DNA from 2 places in the Paenibacillus sp. J2R1T-4 genome. Region 2 is predicted to be linked to the other one. Evidence: riboswitches for the same ligand, from Rfam matches in the RefSeq annotation. Region 2 holds a riboswitch; the other holds the start of a gene.
The links. A riboswitch is a leader RNA that binds a small molecule or an ion and turns the genes downstream of it on or off. The one in region 2 is predicted to bind thiamine pyrophosphate.
Positions count from the first base shown of each region.

Region 1 (10,747 bases), on a different contig from region 2:
TAATGTCATTGAGCACGTTCTGAGTCCGGATATCGCTGCCTGCATCGATGAATTTGTCGCCTTCAACAAACAAACCAGGACCCAGGTTGTGCTTATACCATTCTGGGAAGTCCTTTGGTATTGAAGTACCGTTACCAGCCATCGAAAGCCCGTACGTATCGTTCTTACCGTTACCGTCTGGATCTTTGGTAGTGAACGCTTTCATAACTTCAATCATTTCGTCATAATTCGTAGGCATTTTCAGGCTTAACTTGTCAAGCCAGTCTTTCCGAACATAATAGGAGAAATATTGCTCTTTGTTGAAGATTACCGGTGCACGCATGAACACGTTCTGTACGCCATAACGCTTCATTTCGTCTTGGCTCAGCCAGTATTTGAAATAATTAGGCATTGTAGTTGGCGTTACATAGTTCGTCATATCCGCTACTGCTTTGTCCAAGATATAAGTGTTGGATTCAGCTCCGCCTGTTTGGAACATATCAGGAGCATCGCCGGAAGCAAGCTTCAGGTTCAGCTTTGTCTGATAATCCGTTGTGCTGTAGACCATGTATTCCATGTTAAGAGTCACGTTGAATTTCTCTTCAATCTTTTTCTTAACAAAGTCTTTGTCTGCAGCAGGAAGCTTGGAATCATTAGTAGGAACTGTAATCATCCAGTTCAGCGTCAGCTTTTCCTTTGGAGCTACTGTTGGAGCCGAGCTGGCACCAGGGGATTTAGATGGTGATGATGACGATGTTGGAGTTTCTTCTTTGGCTCCGCAAGCGCTTACTACCATGGCCGAAACCATCGATAAAGCTACGATCTGACTAAATCTCTTCTTCAATAAAATGACCTCCCGGAAATCGATAAATGTAGATTAGTTTGTTTGTTAGAGACGCAATAACATCAATTTCAATCTGAATACAACGCTTTCAGAAATCGCTTACATAAAACATTTTCATTAGGTGCACATCACCTCCTACAAAAGTATACAAGCCTATTTAATGTAATTATAGGTTGGATATATCTGTATATTACATGTATGAAGCTTTCAAGCATATAGCCTGTTACTATCCTGTATAGTACCTATACTATATCATAATGGTTTGTCTAGGCAACTATCTTTTTTCAATCTTTTCTTTCAGCTTCTCTATCAGTTGAAAGAACCCTTGATGCTGCAGGAAAGTTACGACTCCGTTCACGCCGAGAGCGGATTTGTTACCCAGTGCTGGTATAGCTTACCATAACTTAAATAAAGGCATCCAGAAAATTCCGGATGCCTCTTCATTATTAATCAGTCTGTCTTGAACACAACTTTTTTCCCAAGAGCTGTAGAAACCTGTTCACCGTATGCATCGAAGATTGCCTTCGCTTTATAAGTATCCAACAATTCCGTTAAATACTTCGGCCAGTTGCTTGAATCTTTCTCTTCAAACAGAACTTTCACTTGTTTGGCGCGCATCTGAGTACGGTAAGAGCCAATATCTAAACCAACTGGCGGTACAACGTTAGTACCAAGCACATAGAATTTGTTCTTTTTCATCACTTCAAGGATAGCGCGGTCATGATCGGTTTCGCTTGGATTAATAATATTAATTCCTATCGCACGAGATGGGTCCTTGACGTTATAACTGGCTACACTGCCCCATACTTCCGTAAAGTTGCCATTGTCGCCGATATCCTTCTTGATAGCATCAGGAATAAGCGTTATATTCTTGCCATCCTTCTTGTAGTGAGTACCCTCTTTACCTATGTTTGCCAGAAGATAACCTTCCTCGCTCGACAACCAATCAATAATTTCAATTGTGCGTTCAATTTTCTTAGGGTCTGCTTTTGCATTAAACAGGAATGGGACTCCCGGGAGCGGTTCATACGAAACAGGTAGATCCCCGGCCACATGAAATGCTGCAAACTCAGCCTTTTGATTCCCGGTCACTTCGCGAGTCTTCTTCTGAAAACTGCTAGCGGAATTGTCAAATGCGACGTCACGAACAGCGGAATAGAAAATCCCTACTTTACCTTGTTGAACTTTTGTGGCAGCATCGCCTGCTTTATTAAGGAACCAATCGGGATCGACCACTTTCAGATCAATCGTTTTACGAATATCATCAATTACTTTTGCGGTGCGAAGGTTAGTCCCGCTATCGATGAAATTGTTGTCTTTGTCAATAAAGAAGCCTGGTACCAAGCCATTTTTATACCATTCAGGGAAATCACCCGGGATTGATGTGCCTGAACCGGCTGTTGTAAAGCCATATGTGTCGTTTTTACCGTTACCATCCGGATCGTTTAACGTAAAAGCCTTCATAACAGCGATCATTTCATCGTAATTGGTTGGCACTTTTAGCTTAAGGCTAGGATCCTTCGCATTCAGAGCATCAATCCAGTCTTTCCGCACATAGTAGGAAGCATAAGAGGCTTTCTCGAATGGAACTGGGGCCCGCATGAACTTACCGCCTACTTGGTAACGCTTCATCTCTAAATCGCTCACCCATTTGAAATAATTGGGCATTTTTGCCGATGTAACGTAATTGGTTAAATCCGCTACCGCACCATCAGTTACGTATTTGGTCGTTGCAGTTCCTTCTGCATGGAAAAAGTCCGGTGCGCTGCCAGAAGCTAACAACATATTCAGCTTGTTCGTGAAATCGGGTCCAATAGACATATAATCAAGCTTGATCTCAACGTTAAACTTTTCTTCAATTGCCTTCTTAATAAAATCTTTATCTGCGGACGGAAGGCTTGATGTAGTGGTTGGAACCCCTATCATCCAGTTAAGGCTCAGTTTTTCCTTAGCAGGTGCTTTCGGTGTTCCAGTTGCTGCTGAGGTACCCGCTGGAGTTGGGGAAGCGGTATTCGAATCTTCTTTGTTGCCGCAAGCGCTTACTATTAGTGCAGAAACCATGGATAAGGCAATAACCTGACCAAATCTCTTCTTCAATGCAATGACCTCCCTGAAATCAATAAATGGTTGAATCGTATAATTTGCTAGTCGATCTAATGGATGACTTACTTCGGCTTTCAGTAATCGCTTACAGAAAGCAAATTCAAAAGTTTTCACGTCACCTCCAACAATAAGTAAGAGCTGAATATAAGACAGGTTATAGAAATATCTGTATAATACCTGTATACTTAGTTCCTTTATGTATTATACATAGAACAAAATAGTTTGTCGAGATACCTTTCTAAGTTTTCTGTAATCTATTGCTTGGACCAACGCTGCATTGACAAACAGGAAGGCTAGTTGTAAGGTGGAAGTAAATGAATCGACCTTCGCTTGGCGCTGTAACTATTGAAGACACGCCCAGCATTGTCACTAGGGGAGCCTGCTCTTACAGGCTGAGATGAAGGTAGATGCCTTCGAACTCTTTGAACCTGATCTGGTTGAAGCCAGCGTAGGAAAGTGGATAAAGGCGGCATATGACCGTCTGCATGACAGAACCGTGCATCCGCCCTATTCGGGGCGGTTTTTTTGTATGACCATTAGAATGACTTAGGCCTTTCATGCTTGAGGAGGAGATCGTATGAGTAACCACGCAGATTCCAATGAACGTTATTCACGCCAAATGTTATTTGGTCCAATTGGTACGAACGGCCAGTCACAGCTTGCCCAATCTTCCGTCTTGATTGTCGGCATGGGAGCCCTTGGAACTGTTCTGGCTAACCATATGGTCCGATCAGGTGTTGGACGTGTCCGATTCGTTGATCGTGATTATGTTGAGATGAGCAATCTGCAAAGGCAGATGTTGTACGACGAAGAGGATGTGAAGCAAGCCCTTCCCAAGGTTGTAGCTGCCGAGCGTAAGCTGCGAAACATTAACTCTTCTGTGCAGCTCGAACCCGTTGTTTCAGATGTTACGGCTGCCAATGCGGAGCAATTAATAGAAGGCATGGACCTAGTACTGGATGGAACGGACAACTTCCAAACCCGTTTCACTATGAATGACGCTTGTTATAAACACCGAATTCCATTCGTATATGGAGGAGCTGTAGGCTCGCGTGGAATGAGCGCTGCCTTCGTTCCAGGTGTCACACCGTGCTTACGTTGTCTGATCCAGCCTGGGGAAGGAACAGCGGAAACATGTGACCGCGTTGGTGTCCTCTCCCCCGTCGTCGATATCGCTGCTTCCTATCAGGCAATTGAAGCGTTGAAATTGTTAGTTGGCGCGACTCAAGCAAGACGGACGACCTTGCTTACATTCGATATATGGAACAATTATCATTTTGAAATGAAATGCGGGGAGCCAAAACCGGATTGTCCGACTTGCGGTACGCATGAGTATCCGTCACTCCAACCCGGAGCAGCTAATGAAGTTGCTTCCTTGTGCGGAAGAGAGACGGTACAGATTCACCTCTCCTCTTCTTTTGATTTGGAGGAATGGGAAAACCGATTGATAGCAACGGCGAAGGTGGAGCGCAATCCCTTCTTACTGAAGGCTCACCTGCCCGAAGGCGAACGAATTGTGTTATTCCCCGATGGCCGTGTCCTCATACAAGGAACGGATGATCCAGTGCGAGCGAAAACGTTGTATGCCCGGTATATTGGAATGTAGCATGTTTCTTCTTTTAAGAGATTAGGAGGTTTAGTGCGAATGAAAGATTTCAAATTATATGTAATCACAGGCGAATCGTTTCATCCTGAACGACCTTTATTGGAAGTAATGGAGCAAGCGATCATCGGAGGAGCCGATATCATCCAGCTCCGTGACAAGTCCAGCTCCAAACGCGATATATTGATTAAAGCACGCGGTCTGCGAGAGCTAACTCGCCGTTACGGGGTCACTTTTATTGTTAACGATCATATCGATATCGCTTTGGCTGTGGATGCCGACGGTATTCATCTGGGACAAGATGATCTGCCTATTGCTGAGGCTCGTAAGATCGTAGGTCCGGATAAATGGATTGGTATCTCTACACATGCCATAGAAGAAGCGCGGGAGGCCGAACGGGAAGGCGCCGATTATATCGGAGTAGGACCGGTATTCGAAACTAAGAGCAAAGTGGATGTCGTTGCGCCAGTGTCGACCGATTATGTATTTCAGGTTGCAGCAGAGATTAAGATCCCGTTCGTGGCGATTGGCGGCATTAAGCTGCACAATATTGATCAAGTATTAGATGCAGGGGCAACGCGGATTTGTGCGATTAGTGAAATTGTAGGCAGTCAGGATGTTGCAGGAATAAGCGCTGCTTTTCTTGAGCGGATTGAGCAAGCTGACAGCAGGAGGTATCAAGATGGACATTTGGGTTAATGGAAGTAAAAAAGAGATTACAGTCTCCACCGTTGAGCAATTGCTCCAATCCTATGGAATGGAAAGCAAGCTCGTGGTAGTAGAGATTGATGGACAAATTATACAGCGGGAGCAATGGCCCTCCACGGAGTTAACGGAAAATATGAAGGTTGAGCTTGTTCATTTTGTAGGAGGAGGTTGACAGCGATATGGCTACTCACGATCAGTTGATCATAGGCGGAAAAACATTGAGCTCGCGCTTCTTCTTGGGCACCGGCCGTTATCCGAACCCTTATGTGCAACAGCAGGCAATTGCTGCTTCCGGCGCGGAGGTACTCACCTTCGCCATTCGCCGTATTAATCTGGAATCGCCGGATGACGATTCCATTCTTCAGCACTTGGAAGAACGGGTATACACGTTCCTTCCTAATACTTCTGGCGCACGGACGGCGGATGAAGCCGTTCGATTGGCTCGGCTCGCGCGCGCATCCGGCCTGAGCGACTGGATCAAGGTCGAGATCAGCGCGTCTGAGAAGACGCTTCTGCCCGACCCGATCGAGACGCTTAAGGCAACGGAGACGCTAGCGCGCGAAGGGTTTATTGTGCTGCCGTACACGTCCGACGACCCGGTGCTATGCCGCCGGCTCGAGGAAGCGGGAGCGGCAGCCGTTATGCCCGGCGGCTCGCCGATCGGCACAGGGCTCGGTATTCTCAATCCCTACAACTTGGGATTGATTATTGAAGAGTCCGGCGTACCGATCATCGTTGACGCTGGACTTGGTTCGGCGCAGGACGTAGTCCAAGCGATGGAGCTTGGCGCAGCGGGTGTATTGATGAATACACCCGTGGCCAAAGCCAAAGATCCGGTACGTATGGCGGAAGCGATGAGACTTGCCATTGATGCAGGTCGATTGTCGTACTTGGCCGGACGTATTCCGAAGAAGCGTTATGCATCAGCTAGCAGCGGCTTAGAAGAATGGGTGGTCAAGTAGTTGACTTATTAATTGAACAGAAAGCGTGAATAAACTATGGCAGACCACTTGCTTGTAATTGGCGGCGGTGTAATCGGATTATCATGTGCTTATGAGTTAAGAAAGCGCGGTTATCAAGTAACTGTAGCGGAACAACATCAGTGCGGAGGGCAAGCTTCAGGAGCAGCAGCCGGAATGCTTGCTCCTTTTTCGGAGAATAGCGAGCAACCTGACACTTTTTTCCAATTGTGCTTGGATAGTCTCAAGCAATATGAAGAGTGGCAGCAAGAAATACGTGAAGTGTCAGGAATGGAATTTGAATATTCACGCACAGGCAGCTTATACGTATACTTCCATGAGGCAGATCGCTTGGCCATGGAATCTCGTCAGATGTGGCAGCAGCCTTATGGTGCCGATGCAACCATCCTGACAGGCGATGAGCTGTTCCAGCTAGAGCCTGGATTGTCACGATCTGCACTTGGAGCTCTCTATTATCCACATGAGACTCATGTGTATGCTCCGCATTATGTAAAAGCATTAGAACAAGCTTGCCGGAATCTGGGCGTCGTTATATATGAGAATGCTGGGGCCCTCTCTATGGAAGAGGATACTTCTTCTGATCAGGGAGCAGTTAGGGTGACACTGGAGTCCGGCACGATTCTGCATGCTGACCGGTTAGTATTGAGCACTGGGGCTTGGTCCGGACAATGGGAGGAAGCATGGGGTGTTCGAATGCCGGTATACCCTATTCGCGGTCAAATATGCGCTTATGAGTCATCTGCAGTAGGTCCGGTTCGGCATATGGTATTTTGCAGTCAAGGCTATATGGTCGGAAAAGCGAACGGAACCGTAGTATGCGGAGCTTCCGAAGATGTTGCCGGCTTCAACACAACGGTAACCGCCAAAGGATTGGCACGGCTCGAGAGCTGGAACAGCAAGCTGATGCCATCGCTAAAGGAGCACACCCCGTTCCACCAGTGGGCAGGCCTGCGGCCTGCCACGCAGGATGGGTGGCCGCTAATAGGCAAAGCACCTCAAGCGAAGCATGTGTTGTTTGCGGTCGGACATTATCGGAATGGTATTCTTCTTAGCCCAGCGACAGCCAGGCTTGTTGCTGATCTTGCAGATGAGCAATCTAGTTATTATGAGGAAGCGAGGCTGGAGCAGTACCGTTTGGCTTTCGCGCCGAATAGATTTGCCTAAGTTGCTGTTCAAGTCCCCCGGAGGTCGGAGTACCACGAGGCGTTCCTTTTCCAAATTAAATGAGTTAATAGACTATCTTGCTACTAATCTGTAAGTAGATTAAGCAAATTTGGCGGCCGCTTCTGAGAGAGCCAGTGTTTCTATGGGTTATTTGAGCGGAATTGGAGATTTTTTTGGAATAGCCATTTTTCCTATTGGTTATTTTTATGATTTCGGCAATAATCGGATCAACTCACAAGAATAAGGGATAGCTGGATTGGCTATTTGGGCGCAATGAAACCGAATTATTCAAATAACCTGTAGTAACATGGCTTATCCGTAACAAGTGACGTTCGATTTAAGCCCGAACCTGGTAAACATACCTCGATCGCAGAAAACGAACCGTCAACAACGTCAAACTTAGAAGGAGTCTGGTGTGTGATGATGAGCCCAGCAAACCCAACCATTCCAACAGAACATATTCCCAGAGCGCTTACGATTGCCGGCTCGGATTCTGGCGGCGGGGCTGGTATTCAAGCCGATTTAAAAACGTTCCAGGAGCTTGGGGTGTTCGGAATGAGCGCCATTACCGCCATTACCGCTCAGAACACATTGGGTGTTCAGCATGTATTGGCAATCCCTGTAGAAACCATAGCGCAACAGCTAGATTCTGTTCTGTCTGATATTGGGACTGATGCTGTGAAGACGGGTATGCTGTTCTCTGCAGATATTATCCTTCTAGTAGCGCAAAAAGTACGTGAATATGGGGTCGAAGGCAATCTTGTCGTAGACCCTGTAATGATTGCCAAAGGCGGCGCCTCCTTGCTGCAAATCGAAGCCATACAAGCACTCCGCACTGAGCTGCTCCCGCTAGCGGCAGTGGTAACCCCGAACTTGCCTGAGGCTTGCGCCCTGCTCGGCTTGCCTGGCATAGACAGCATCGATGCGATGATTGATGCAGCTCGGCAGCTGCATACGCTTGGTCCCCGCTTCGTGCTGCTCAAAGGCGGTCACCTCGAAGGTGACGAAGCCGTTGACGTGCTGTTCGACGGGTCGGAAGCGGCTCTGTTCCGCTCCCCTCGCATCAACACCCGTCACACGCACGGCACAGGCTGCACGACCGCGTCGGCCATAGCCGCCGGTCTTGCCAAGGGGCTGCCGATGGCTGCCGCTGTGAGCGAAGCCAAGCGCTTCGTCACGGCGGCCATCGGCGCAGCCCTGCCACTCGGGCGCGGGATCGGCCCGACGAACCATGCCGCGTACCGCCTGCAGGCGTCAGCGGACGAGGGCCGCTCATCAAGGCGATGATACATCAAATAGTTTTATATCGTCTTTATACACCTTAAAAGTGAACTCAGCTGCAGAATGTTTCTGTAGAACGGAAATTCCGCTTTGGAGATGAACTCAGCTACCGAAAGTTGCTATAGCGCGGAAAATCCGCTTTAGAGATGATCTCAGATGCAGAAAGTTTGCAGTAGCGCGGAAAATCCGCTTTAAAAAAGTGAATTCAGCTGTCGGAAGTTTGCAAGAAGGACCTGGCCATTGGCCAGGTCCTTCTTACATCTGTTCTATACTCGCGTCCATCCCTTACACACGAAACAAGGCACATCCATCAATTGGCACACATGGCTCATTGTCCAGGTTTAATCCAACTGAACGGCCGTTGTTTGCCACATCGAGGAGCCAACGAGTAAAGTTAGCTACCTTCATTCCTTCTATCTCTTCCATACTGAAAAATCCGGCTGCATCGACTTCCACATTGTCTGGTCTAGGCTCACCACCGACGTATTCCATAGAGAAAGCGACGTAAAGGTTATGAATACTTCTCGGTTGATCGCGAACAGCTACGATATTAGTTACAACTGCTTCAACGCCAGCCTCCTCCAACACTTCACGCTCGATCGTTTTGGTAAACAGCTCTAGCTGCTCAATGTAACCGCCTGGATTCGTCCAATTCCCTTTTCCCGGATCTTGTGCCCTGCGTACAAGCAAATATTTGCCGTCTCTCTCCACCAAAGCGCCTACACCGATACTATAATTGCCCCAGTGCACGTAACTGCACTCCGTACATGCTTTGCGCTCCTCGCCATCAACAACTCTTAGCTCTAAAGCTGCACCGCATGACATACAAAATTTCGCATCCATCTACTTTCACCTTCGTCTCGATGTGATCAGAACCTTGACCTATTATACACCGAACGAGCCGTTTGGGCAGTAAAAATGTAAGGCCATTCCCCAGTAAAAGCAATCTAATACAGATCAACTGACAATTGATGTGCAGCCTCACCAAAGTATAACGCTCATCACTGTTAGACAACTTTTTCCATAGGTGTTTCATCCAACTGTGAATACACCAGCTTTTTATAAATGGTGTCTCCCCTCATGAGTTCGCTATGGGTTCCTTGCTCGGCGACTCGCCCCTCATGCATCACATAGATCAAGTCCGCATTCTGTACGGTCGAGAGCCGGTGGGCAATAATAATCGTTGTAAGGCCGCGGCGAAGCTCGTCGATTTGCTTTTGAACCTGCCGTTCGGTCTCGAGATCAAGCGAAGAGGTGGATTCGTCTAGAATAAGTATTTCGGTTCTGGCGAGTAATGCCCGTGCAAGCGCAAGCCGTTGCTTCTGTCCGCCTGACAAATTGATGCCGCGCTCGCCCAGCTCTGTATCATAGCCCTTGCTAAGAGACCGCACGAATGGATCAATGCTGGCCAGCTCGCATGCTGCTCGCATCTCTTCCTCGGACTTCTCCCTTCCCATCAATACGTTGTTGCGTATCGTATCCGGGAAAAGATAGGGCTCCTGGAATACGACCGACAGTCTATCCATCCACGATGTTCGGTGAACCTGCTGCAGCGGCATCCCATTCACCCTGATACAACCGCTGTCAGGCTCATAAAACTGAATCAGCAGTTGAGCAATGGTCGACTTGCCCCCGCCGCTCGTCCCCACGAAGGCAACCTTTTGGCCGATCGGGATTTGGAGTGACAATCGGTCAAGCACAAGCTTGGAATCATCGGAGTACCGAAAGGTTACCTGATCCAGCTCCAAGCTAGTAATGGGCCCTTGGAGCTCTGTCTCTCCATCATCGATTTGAGGTCCTTCGATGATGCCGCGAATTCGGTCAACCATGGCAAGCCGGCTCTGGGCTTCCATGGCAAATCCGTACAGATCATGAATTGCCGTCATAAGCTGAGCGGTGAATTGATAAATGACGATGTACATCCCAATGGACAATTCACCCTTCATGACCGCATATCCTCCATAACCGAGCACAATCAGTGTAGCGCCCCATTTCAGCGGATCACTCCAGAACAGCTTGCGGTTCTCGAGCTTCCCCTCCTTCATCGCTTTATCATAGAAGATGGAAAAGTTGTCATTATACTTC
Region 1 is NZ_JCAUBA010000007.1:169,574-180,320, reverse strand. It holds gene AC58QD_RS14275 (extracellular solute-binding protein) at 1-823, opposite strand, end outside; gene AC58QD_RS14270 (type 2 periplasmic-binding domain-containing protein) at 1,274-2,920, opposite strand; TPP riboswitch at 3,288-3,398, shown strand; gene AC58QD_RS14265 (ThiF family adenylyltransferase) at 3,504-4,532, shown strand; gene thiE (thiamine phosphate synthase) at 4,572-5,228, shown strand; gene thiS (sulfur carrier protein ThiS) at 5,212-5,409, shown strand; gene AC58QD_RS14250 (thiazole synthase) at 5,417-6,199, shown strand; gene thiO (glycine oxidase ThiO) at 6,236-7,381, shown strand; gene thiD (bifunctional hydroxymethylpyrimidine kinase/phosphomethylpyrimidine kinase) at 7,802-8,668, shown strand; gene AC58QD_RS14235 (NUDIX domain-containing protein) at 8,948-9,505, opposite strand; gene AC58QD_RS14230 (ABC transporter ATP-binding protein) at 9,670-10,747, opposite strand, start outside.
Region 1: it holds a riboswitch for thiamine pyrophosphate, as region 2 does, so the genes downstream of both, AC58QD_RS14265 (ThiF family adenylyltransferase) here and AC58QD_RS23495 (ECF transporter S component) in region 2, are expected to answer to the same signal.

Region 2 (10,747 bases):
AAATGAAGAGATTTGAACCCGATATGCAAGCCTCGGTAAAAACTCTCCTCCGATATACGGATCAGCCCCCACTGGAACCATGTATTGTCGCCCAGTCCATAAAACATCATTGAAGACATCGAAGACACCACCAAAATGGCAGTTGGGATACTGAACAGCAGCAGCCTTCGCCAGGATTGTCCCGTATACCCGATAAACAGCAGCAAGGGAACGACCGCACCATACATCAATACATTCAGATTATGCTGCATCAATACAAACAAGAAGATAACTACAGCGACGAACAGCTTCAAAGAAGGATTAACACGATGCAGCCAGGTTTCGCGGTTGGTCCATTTTATATGCATAGGACAGGACCTCCTGCTTCTTGTTCATTATACTGCTCGTTATAAGCTTCAACCTTCATATCTTGAGCAAGACGGCCTTCACGGATGGTCCAGACCCTTGTGGAAAAATTCGTTACAATATAAGGATCGTGGGTAACCATGAGAATCGTTGTCCCACCTTGACGATGCCGCTCCAATTTCTCCAGAATGGCGAACGTATTACGTGCATCCTGACCGAATGTCGGCTCGTCCAATAGCAGCGCACGATGATGCTTAACAGCAGCGGCCGCAACACTGAGTCTTCTCTTCTGCCCCATAGATAGCTGATAAGGGTGATTATTCTTCCGTCCAGTCAGCTCGAACTCTTCAAGCGACTGCTCCACATACCGCTCAATATCCTGCTGATCCATAGAAGCCATCTGAAGGGTATATGCAATCTCAGCTTGCACCGAGTTCGTGACGAACTGGTATTCCGGATTCTGGAACACTAGCGCAAGTTCACGAGCCGGGCTGTCTGAGCGGCGTGTAACGGGCTGTCCGAGCAAAGTGTAATGACCAGTCGTGCGCAGCAGCTGCAGCAGCGCTAATAACATCGTGCTCTTCCCCGCTCCGTTCGCCCCGATGATAGAGATCCACTCGCCAGCATGCACTTGCACGTCTTGTACGAACAGCTTTTCCCGCTTACCGCGCAGAACGGTCCAATTGCTGAGCGTCAGCAATTCATGCTCGGGAGAAGCCGATTCAACCTTCTTGCCCTCCATTAGCTGTCGGTAACGTTCGCCCTGAAGGTAATCCTTCCATATACCAGGAATCCAGATTCCTTCTGCAGTTAATCGATTCCTCATCTCGGAGAAGACATCTTGTGTTGGGCCATCCGCAACTATTGTCGCTTGAGCATCCAGCACGACGACCCTGTCTACGAATTCGGCTATCTCATCAATTTTATGTTCGACGATAATCAAAGTCTTCCCGATCGTTGCTTCCTTCAGCGTATCCCACACCTGCTTCGTGCCGACATCATCGAGCAAAGCCGTCGGTTCATCCACGAACCATACTTCTGGCTCCAATGCCAACACACAAGCGATCGCCAACCTCTGCTTCATTCCCTGGGACAGCTCTTGGATCGGGGTATGAATGGATTCCAGACTCAATCCGACTCGAGATAGAAGCTCTGCAATCCTGGATGCCATCTTCTCTCGCGGCACTTGCAGATTTTCCAAGACAAAAGCTAGCTCTTCGTCCACATAAGGCATACAAAATTGGGTATCAGGATCTTGAAATACAAAACCCCACGACTGCGGAATCAGTTGCCGTTCACTCTTGATGGGCATCTCAACTGAATTCGGAATAATTCCTGTCAACACCTGGAGTAACGTTGATTTCCCGCAGCCGCTAGGACCAAGAAGCAATACTTTCTCCCCGCAACGGACGGACAAATCGAGATCACGGAATAACAATGATTGCCCTCCAGGAAAAGCAAGTCTCAGCTTCGCGACTGCCGCGGCTTCACTCATGGCCGGTTAAGCAGATCATAATCCGCTTTGCTTGGCGGGCGAACCAGATTCGTCACACCTGTTGCTTCCAATGCTTTTACTAAGTAGTAGGCGAATACACCACATATGATGACCGAACCTATCATACGAGAACCCAGAAGAATCGTTACATTCCAGAGCGATAGATCGTCAATATAATTGTAGTACAAATCCATCAGCAGAGATCCGACCGATGCTCCCACACCAGCTAACGAAGCAACAGCAAGCGAATGTTTCTTATACCGAAAAGCAGCAAATACAAGTTCTGCGAAAAGTCCTTGCAGAATTCCTGCCATAAAAACGGACACGCCCCACTCCGAACCCGTTACGAATTCACCGGATGCAGCAGCAAGCTCAGCAATAAGTGCAACACCAGGCTTCCGAATAATAAGAAATGCTACAGTTGCCGCCATGAACCACATCGGGTAGATGAGCTGATCCAACTGGAACCCCCACGGCTTCACAGCATAGTACAGAGGGGACCACAATTTGTACACAATCGCGAATACAACCGCAATGACCACCGTGACCAGAATATCAGTCAGCTTCAAAGATTTGAACATGAACTCTCACTCCTTCTTCTTCCATTAGATTATTGGGGTGGAACACAAAAAATCCACCCTCGCAGAGGGTGGATGACTATTCGATATTCATTCGAATGAGTACGTCCCACTTCCCTACGCTGGTACAAACCAGATCAGGTTCAAAGGGTCTAGGATGCAAGCATCCAGTCTCAGCCTTATCAGGCTCCCCTAGTGACACATTTATCTTAACATGCATTTCCATTTTGTCAATTACAACACTTTGCATTCGTCCTAATTGTCAATTAGTGACAAATTGACTTTTCATATGGTACTATAATTCTAACGTTTCGTGAATATTGATAAATGGCAAAACCGGCCGAAAGGCGGTGACGCAAATCCACGGATCTACAGGGCAGAAGGTCGTCTACTCGACACCTTGCTCCACGATAGCCGGGCTGCTCATAGGCGTCAGTCGTTGCCCCCGGCAGCGATTGTATTTATGATCATGCCTGTTTGTGAGGAGCGACTTGATGGAAGAATTAACTCGTTTAAAACGATTGATGTTATTGGTAACCAAGGATCTTATATCCAATTGCCGTTACTGTGTAGAAGTGTTCCCCGATCCCGATGACAAAACACCTATCCAGTGCATCAAGTACGCAGGCTGCTCCACTCCTATCAGCATTAACGCTGCAACCTGCCTCTCCTGTCAAGAATACAAAAAGACGGAACGTCTGTTTCAGTTACAGCTCGATTCCAATCCAGATACGGAACACTAATCATTCAAGCGGCCCAGTCAAGGTCGCTTTTCATGTTGCTATCTATTGATTTAGACTGCTTTCTGTGTCAATATTAGGCTGACGCAGTTTACCGATTACGAAAGAGTCAGGTGACCCCTTTTCATGAATCGACCCTTTTTCCGATTGTTAACTGAGCTTTCCTCACGAAAATGGATCTCCAGTATTACGGGTGCTTTTGCACAATCGAGTGCAAGCCGCGTCTTCATCCCCCGCTTCGCCAAACTATATGGTATTCGAACAGAAGATGCGGAAAAAGCAGTACATGAATACAGATCGCTTAATGAATTTTTCACAAGGAAGCTTAAACCCGGGCTACGCCCGATTCACGAGCACCCCGATTCACTTGTCAGCCCTGTTGATGCACTTATTACGGGGATGGGACGTATTGATTCTGGCCAATTGCTTAACGTGAAAGGGCAGGACTATACCATTGATGAGCTGCTCAATCGCTCTCCTCGTCAAGTCAATTATAAGAATGGCTATTACTTTGTGTTGTATTTGAGCCCGACCGACTATCACCGCATCCATTCTCCTGCAGCTGGAGTTATCGTGGAGAAGGAGCATGTCCCAGGCAAAGTGTATCCCGTCAACGATTTCGGTCTGACGCAGATGAAGCGTGTACTTAGCCGCAATGAACGTTTAATTACCTATATCGAGCATGAGTATGGCGAGTTAGCGGTGGTAAAAGTAGGCGCTATGAATGTGAGCAGTATCCGATATACCGAAGACCTGACGGATCAGCTAGAACGTGGAGGCGACTTGGCCTACTTCGAGTTCGGATCAACAGTAGTGCTCTTGACAGAGTCAGGTATTATGACTCCTCGCCAGGACCTGCAGGTCGGTTCCAAGGTTAGTATGGGCGAAGAGCTCGGAACGTTACACGTCAAATAAGCTCGAGTATTCCTGATGGCGCTTTTTGGAATGTACAAATAGCGAACGGTGCCCCTTACTCTATAAGGCTGGCACCTTTTTTTTCAAGTGAAACTTTTCCAGTATAATCAACGTCTTATAACGGGTGAACTCATCCAATACATATATAGAAAAAGGGTCAAACAAACATGGAATTATTGCCTGTACTCGTGAAAATATCAGCTATACTCATCGTTATTGTCAGTTTTGTCTTCCTATTGGGCAAAGCGGCAGGAGAATTAGGAATGTACGGCCGAATTGTGAAATCGGGAAGTTGGCTCAGTAAGCTTGTTTACAAGCAGCATCCAGTAACGGCATTTCAACCGCTTAGTCCGCTGCACATATGGAAACGAATCGCCGGCCTGTTCATTGTTACCCGGTTACTCATAATCGGCGCCTCTGTCAGCTATGCAGCTGCTACAGCGTCGGGCGAAGATATCCTTTGGATTCTGGGCGGGTGGTGGTTCGAATATGATTCCTACCACTACATCAATATTGCAATGAACGGTTATCAATCGACCGGACAAGATCAGAACCTCATTGTGTTTTATCCTCTTTATCCTTTTCTGATTAAACTGTTTCACTTCATCATTCCGAGTTATTATCTGGCTGCTATTGCAGTTTCTAACCTGTTCCTATTAATCGGGTTGTATTACTTGGTTCGGTTGGTGGAGTTGGAGTGGAGGGATTCAGAGCTAGCTTCGTCTACTGCCAAATATTTCTTGCTGTTCCCGTTCTCGTTCTTCTTCAGCATCATCTATACGGAATCCGTCTTTGTAACACTCTGCATTCTGAGCTTCTACTCCATGCGCAAGTCTCGATGGCTATTGGCCGGGGCATTCGGCATGCTGGCGGCGTTAACAAGAAACCAGGGTGTGCTGTTGGCAATTCCTATCGTAATAGAGATGGCCGTGCAGCAGAATTGGATAGCCTTATTAAAGGAAGGACGCATTCGTATTTGGCTGCGCGGTCTGTTCCCGGGCCTTATCGGTGCAATCCTTCCTGCGGTCGGTATTTTCATCTATTTGCTGATTAATAAGATCGTCAGCGGGGATTGGTTCCGATTCCTGTTTCATCAAGAAGACCATTGGGGACAGACTTTCGGCTTTTTTGCTGAGAATCTGGCGGAGCATATGCGCAGAGCCCTTACCTACAACAAGCCCCTGTTCAACGTCGGGGTATACTTACCGCAAATCATCCTGTTCTTCATATCGTTCGGGCTGTTGATCTATATGACTAACAAAATAAGACTCTCTTATGCCCTTTATTCCTTCTCCTACCTGATTATTTCATACTCAGCTAGCGCCCTACTGAGCGGAGCCCGTTACGTGAGCGGGATGTTTACGATTTATTTGTTCCTGGCGTATTTGTTCCACAAAGCCAATTCGAACCAACGCTCGTATATCGATTGGATCCTGTTGTTCTTCGTTTTGTTCTTCACCATCGTGTTCGGTTTGAACCATGTTTTCTGAATAAGAGCAGCCCCCGACATCAAGCAGTCGGGGGCTGTTCATTATAACCATATAGCGTTTGGTGTCTGGAATTACGAGTTCTTATAAGCTCTCCCCGTCACCAAATGGGTGATGCTCGGGACCTCTTGCTCTAACATGGCGAAGATCCCTTCCGGATAGACGGGCCGTTTCTTCAACTGAGATAACGAACGCCATACCAGCTTGACGGAGGAATGCTCCTTATGCCATAGCGGCTCTGGAATATCATTGGTCACAAGGAGCTCACAGCGGTGAATCAAAGTAACTTGATGATGCTCTTTGCCGTAATATTGGAAAAAATGCTCGTTCACAACCAACAATGCGCCTACCACAACCTCCAGGTCATACTCCTCCATAAATTCACGGATAATCGCTTCAGAAGCTGTCTCGCCATATTCCACAGTACCCCCTGCAAACCGATAGAACGATTCATCCTCGTCGCATTGTACAAGCACTTCCCGTTCTCCTGCCCGATCATGTGTCGATTGCCCCTGTCGGATCATTATGCCCGCCGCTCTAAGTTTCGGATTCATAGTAGCAAGCTCCTTTCGGACTAAAAGGACGAGTTCTCTCCTAGTCGAGTATTCCTATTCCTCTATTGTACATTACCATCGCACGGAAAGAAATTCTTGTTTGTTCCCTATAATGATCTGTATTGGTAAGTTTAATGCCTTCTATACCTTACAAGCTGCCTGTGCTTAGTGGTGACGCCTCCCATTACTAATGGTATAATAACGACTGAAGTCGATTGAAACCTACTGGAGGATGTTTAAAATAATGAACCCACTTGTGAAACAATTGAACCAGACGATTCAACAAGAAAACACACATGTATTTGACATGCTGTCCGGGCTTGGCAAAGCGATTTACTTTCCCAAAGAAGGCATCTTAAGTCAATCCGCTGAAGCTAAGGTAAAAGCAAAAGCTTACAACGCTACCATCGGAATCGCTCTCGAGGACGGCCAACCTATGCACCTCAAGGCTATTCAAGATACACTCAGCGCCTATGCACCCAAAGATTTGTACGAATACGCCCCTCCCGCTGGGAAGCCTGAGCTCCGCAAGGCATGGCGCGATAAGATGATCGTGGAGAACCCTTCCGTGCAAGGCAAAGGATTCGGCAATCCAGTCGTTACGAATGCCCTTACTCATGGCCTCAGCATTGTAGCGGACTTGTTCGCGGATGTGGGCGATGCTGTTATATTCCCTGATAAGAACTGGGAGAACTACGAACTGACCTTCGGCGTACGCCGAGGCGCTGAAATCGTTAACTTCCCTCTATATAATGACCAGAATACATTCAATGCTGATGCGCTTCGCGAAGCCATTCTTGCTCAAAGCAGCAAAGGCAAAGCGATTGTCATCCTCAATTTCCCGAACAACCCGACCGGCTACACACCTACTCCTGCTGAGGGCAAAGAAATCGTTGCTGCCTTGTTAGCCGGTGCTGAAGCGGGTATTAACATCGTAGCTGTTACAGACGACGCATACTTCAGTCTGTTCTTCGAAGATTCCGTGACCGAGTCCCTCTTCGGCCAACTGGCTAACCTTCATCCGCGTATACTCCCGATCAAGGTCGACGGAGCTACTAAGGAAGAGTATGTGTGGGGCTTCCGTGTTGGTTTCATCACATACGCAGCAGAAAGTGAATCCCTGCTTAGCGCATTGGAGCAAAAAACGACCGGCATTATCCGCGCGACGATATCCAGCGGACCTCACCCGTCCCAGACCTTCGTGCTGCGCGCGCTTCAGTCCCCTGACTTCGACCAGCAAAAGCTCGAGAAGTTCAATATTATGAAGGACCGTGCCAACCGTGTGAAGCAACTGCTCGACAGCGGCAAATTCGAAGGTGCATGGACGTACTATCCCTTCAACTCGGGCTACTTCATGTGTCTGAAGCTGAGCACAGTTGATGCCGAAACACTGCGTGTTCACTTGCTGAATGAGTACGGCATCGGCACCATCGCTCTTGGTGCTACTGACTTGCGCGTAGCCTTCTCTTGTATCGAGGCCGAACACCTGGAAGATCTATTCAACCTGATTCATAAGGGTGTACTTGATCTGGAGCAGCAGGCGGCGAGCAAGTAATATTATTGAAAAATCACAAGGACCTGACCGGAAATTAATCGGTCAGGTCCTTGGCGTTTAAGCTGAGTTACAGCAAAATTCATGCCTTTTTCTTCGCACGAGATCTATTAGAATATCCAACTCTGAAACCATCGCAACCCGTAGTTCACGAAATTCTTGTCCACGATCAAACCGGACATGACCGGATAGAACAAGGCGAACAGCACTCCAGCTACAATCAAGTATGCTGTACTTACTTCATGGCCGTATTTGAACCTTTCGCTGATCGTTCTCAACGAGTACACAAGGAACAATATAAGAAACGGCACCATCGGAAAGTAATGATACAGAAACGTTAACCGCGGTACAAGTGTCCAAGGCAAGTAAAGCGATACATAGGCCACCACTGGAACCAACATGATCCATGCGCTCTTCTTCCTGAACATGCTGTATATTGTGTATCCGAATGCAGCGATACCAGCCCACCATATTAGCGGATTCCCCAGCGCTACAATGCTTGCGACTTTGCCTGCCGGAAGCTGCGGCCCGGAATAATACCAGACAGGCTTCACCATGACAGGCCACTGCCACCAAGGAGAGGCAAAGGAATGGGTGGCTACCAGCTTGCTGTGATAGTCATACATGAACTTCTGGAATTTCACTACATCCTGCAGCCCATGCCCAGGGCCTGGCACCATAAGAAACGGAATATAGGACAACACATAAACCAGGATTGGAATAACAGTGAAGAACAAGCCTGTGTACACTATGGTCTTAATCGTATAAAGCGGATATTGCTTCACTATACGTTCGGCCGATGCGGCGCTATTCTCGACTTCACTAGATGCAACAATGTCGCTGCCGCCGGCAGCAATGATTCGAACCGCTCTCCTGTACTGCAGATGTCTAACAGCCAAACAATAAGCAAAAATGCCAGCCAAGCCCACTCCTCCATACATCGCACTCCATTTGGTGGCAGCCGCCATTCCGAAACACAGACCGGATAGGAATAGAGGAAGTAACGATTGGGCCAATCCTTTCTTGTAAACATCTATGCGGCTATATCGATGCATGTAATAGAACGTCAGCATAACAAAGAAAACCAAGTAAACATCAACCGTCGAGATTCTAGTCTGGACAAAATGCATAAAATCAAAAGCCATCAGCAAAGCGGCCCACGTAGCGTACACCGTACGCTGAAATAATCGAAATGCGAATATATACATGAGCGGAATCATCATGACCCCGAATATAGTTCCAATCACGCGCCATCCAAATGGATCCATGCCGAATACAAGTACACCTAACGCAATAAGATCTTTTCCAAGAGGCGGATGCGTCGTCTCGTATGGCTCGATCAAATGGATATGCTCATATGCAGTTCGTCCATGATAGATTTCGTCGAAATACATGCTATTCATGAAAGATGGTGTATAAGGCACAAGATCCTGCTCATCCACGAGCCGCTCAGCATGGCCTTGCAGTGCACCTCCTGTTACTCCAGGCAGTATGGAATGAATCTGAGCAGGCTTTTCTTCTCCTTTTACAAACACACCAAGCTCATGCAAGCGAATATTCGAGCTGTCCGAAGTAACTTTGATAAATCGACTATCCGGTATTTCCGTTAAAGTATTCCACGTGAACACACTTGTATATTGAGCTTCTGTTACGTTCAACGGCGTCCATTGCTTAGAGTCCGTAGAAGCTTCCATCTTGAACTTGCCGCCGCCTACACCCGTATACATGTTTATTTTCTGCAGAGGGAACGTCGAGCCCAGATCCAGTATGACACTATCATCCATAACTGGCTTCCAATACGTCTCGGGTGCCTTATAATCTCCAAGCTTATAGAACGCTACTAAGGCATAGATCAGAGTAATCACACCAATGATGATCCAATCTCTTCTGCTGAGACTCGCCTCGATTACCGGCTTCTGTACTTCTAGGCTTTCAGGCAGACGATCCATGATACGTTCATGCGATCCTGGGGCCGTTTCTACATTTCCAACAACTGGCCGCTCCAATCTATTCATCACCACAATCATATACAGGATAAGCAATAAGTTCGCCGCCGAGGTTATGAGAAGAACCTTATCGAATCGCGCCAAGTGATAGATCTCCTGGATGTTATAAGAGAACACATAAGCCACATTAATAAAGTGTGTGATACTAAGTCCTATATAAAGGTAGAGCAGCCTTCGATCTTGTAATTTAATATAGCTGAACAGTGTAAGCAGTAGGGCCGGGAACAAGTATCTTTCATGCATTTTGGCCGTAAATACGAATACCAGGGTTATGATCGCAACGCTTATTATGATAAATACCCACGAATGCTGTCTGTATCTAGCAAACAAGTACACACTATAGGCTACCGTAGCGAGAATAAACAGAACACCCCACACCTGATAGGAAAATAGCAACCGTGTGGAAACCGCCAACCAATTACCGCCTGTCAGGGCAATCACGTTAAATGCATTCAATGATGCATAGGGGTAGGAGGCCAGCGTCTTACTATACAGCTCAATAATCCAGAACCAATCTTTGCCTGTTCCAAAAGGAAGAATAAGCGCAACAAATGTAGCCAACCCGTAAAAGGCACTCCATGCAAAAGTTTTCCAACTGCGATTCCTGTACAGAGCAAATAATAAGACTGGTGTAAAAATAAGCGTCTGCGGTTTGATTAATAGAGCCAGTGCAAATACAATAGCGGCATAAGGGAGCTTGCCCCGGATAGCTAGTAGAACAAACACAACGACAAACAAGGTGAAGATAGAATCTACCTGACCCCACATAGCGGAATTCACGAAGATTGCGGGATTCAAGGCATAAGCAGCCATTAGACTGGCAGCCACAGTTAAATTCCATCGTTTGGCCGCAGCCCAGTAGATTAGAAAAGATGCGATGAGATCGGCTAAGATCGCAGGCAATTTGACCAGGAGCAGGAATCCGCTTCCCGAGTGATCCAGATTTAACCAAAGTCGGATTTTACCTATTAGAAAAAGTACATATATGTAGCCTGGAGGATAATCAGCAAAGATCGCCCCGGAATAAAACTTAGTAAGTCCATGTTCTGCTGCATAAATAGCCCATGCTTTGAAT
Region 2 is NZ_JCAUBA010000016.1:116,270-127,016, forward strand. It holds gene AC58QD_RS23485 (energy-coupling factor transporter transmembrane component T family protein) at 1-347, opposite strand, end outside; gene AC58QD_RS23490 (ABC transporter ATP-binding protein) at 338-1,783, opposite strand; gene AC58QD_RS23495 (ECF transporter S component) at 1,837-2,421, opposite strand; TPP riboswitch at 2,516-2,622, opposite strand; cyclic di-GMP riboswitch class I at 2,738-2,845, shown strand; gene AC58QD_RS23500 (hypothetical protein) at 2,913-3,161, shown strand; gene asd (archaetidylserine decarboxylase) at 3,285-4,073, shown strand; gene AC58QD_RS23510 (mannosyltransferase family protein) at 4,241-5,563, shown strand; gene AC58QD_RS23515 (NUDIX hydrolase) at 5,635-6,114, opposite strand; gene AC58QD_RS23520 (aminotransferase class I/II-fold pyridoxal phosphate-dependent enzyme) at 6,359-7,669, shown strand; gene AC58QD_RS23525 (phospholipid carrier-dependent glycosyltransferase) at 7,777-10,747, opposite strand, start outside.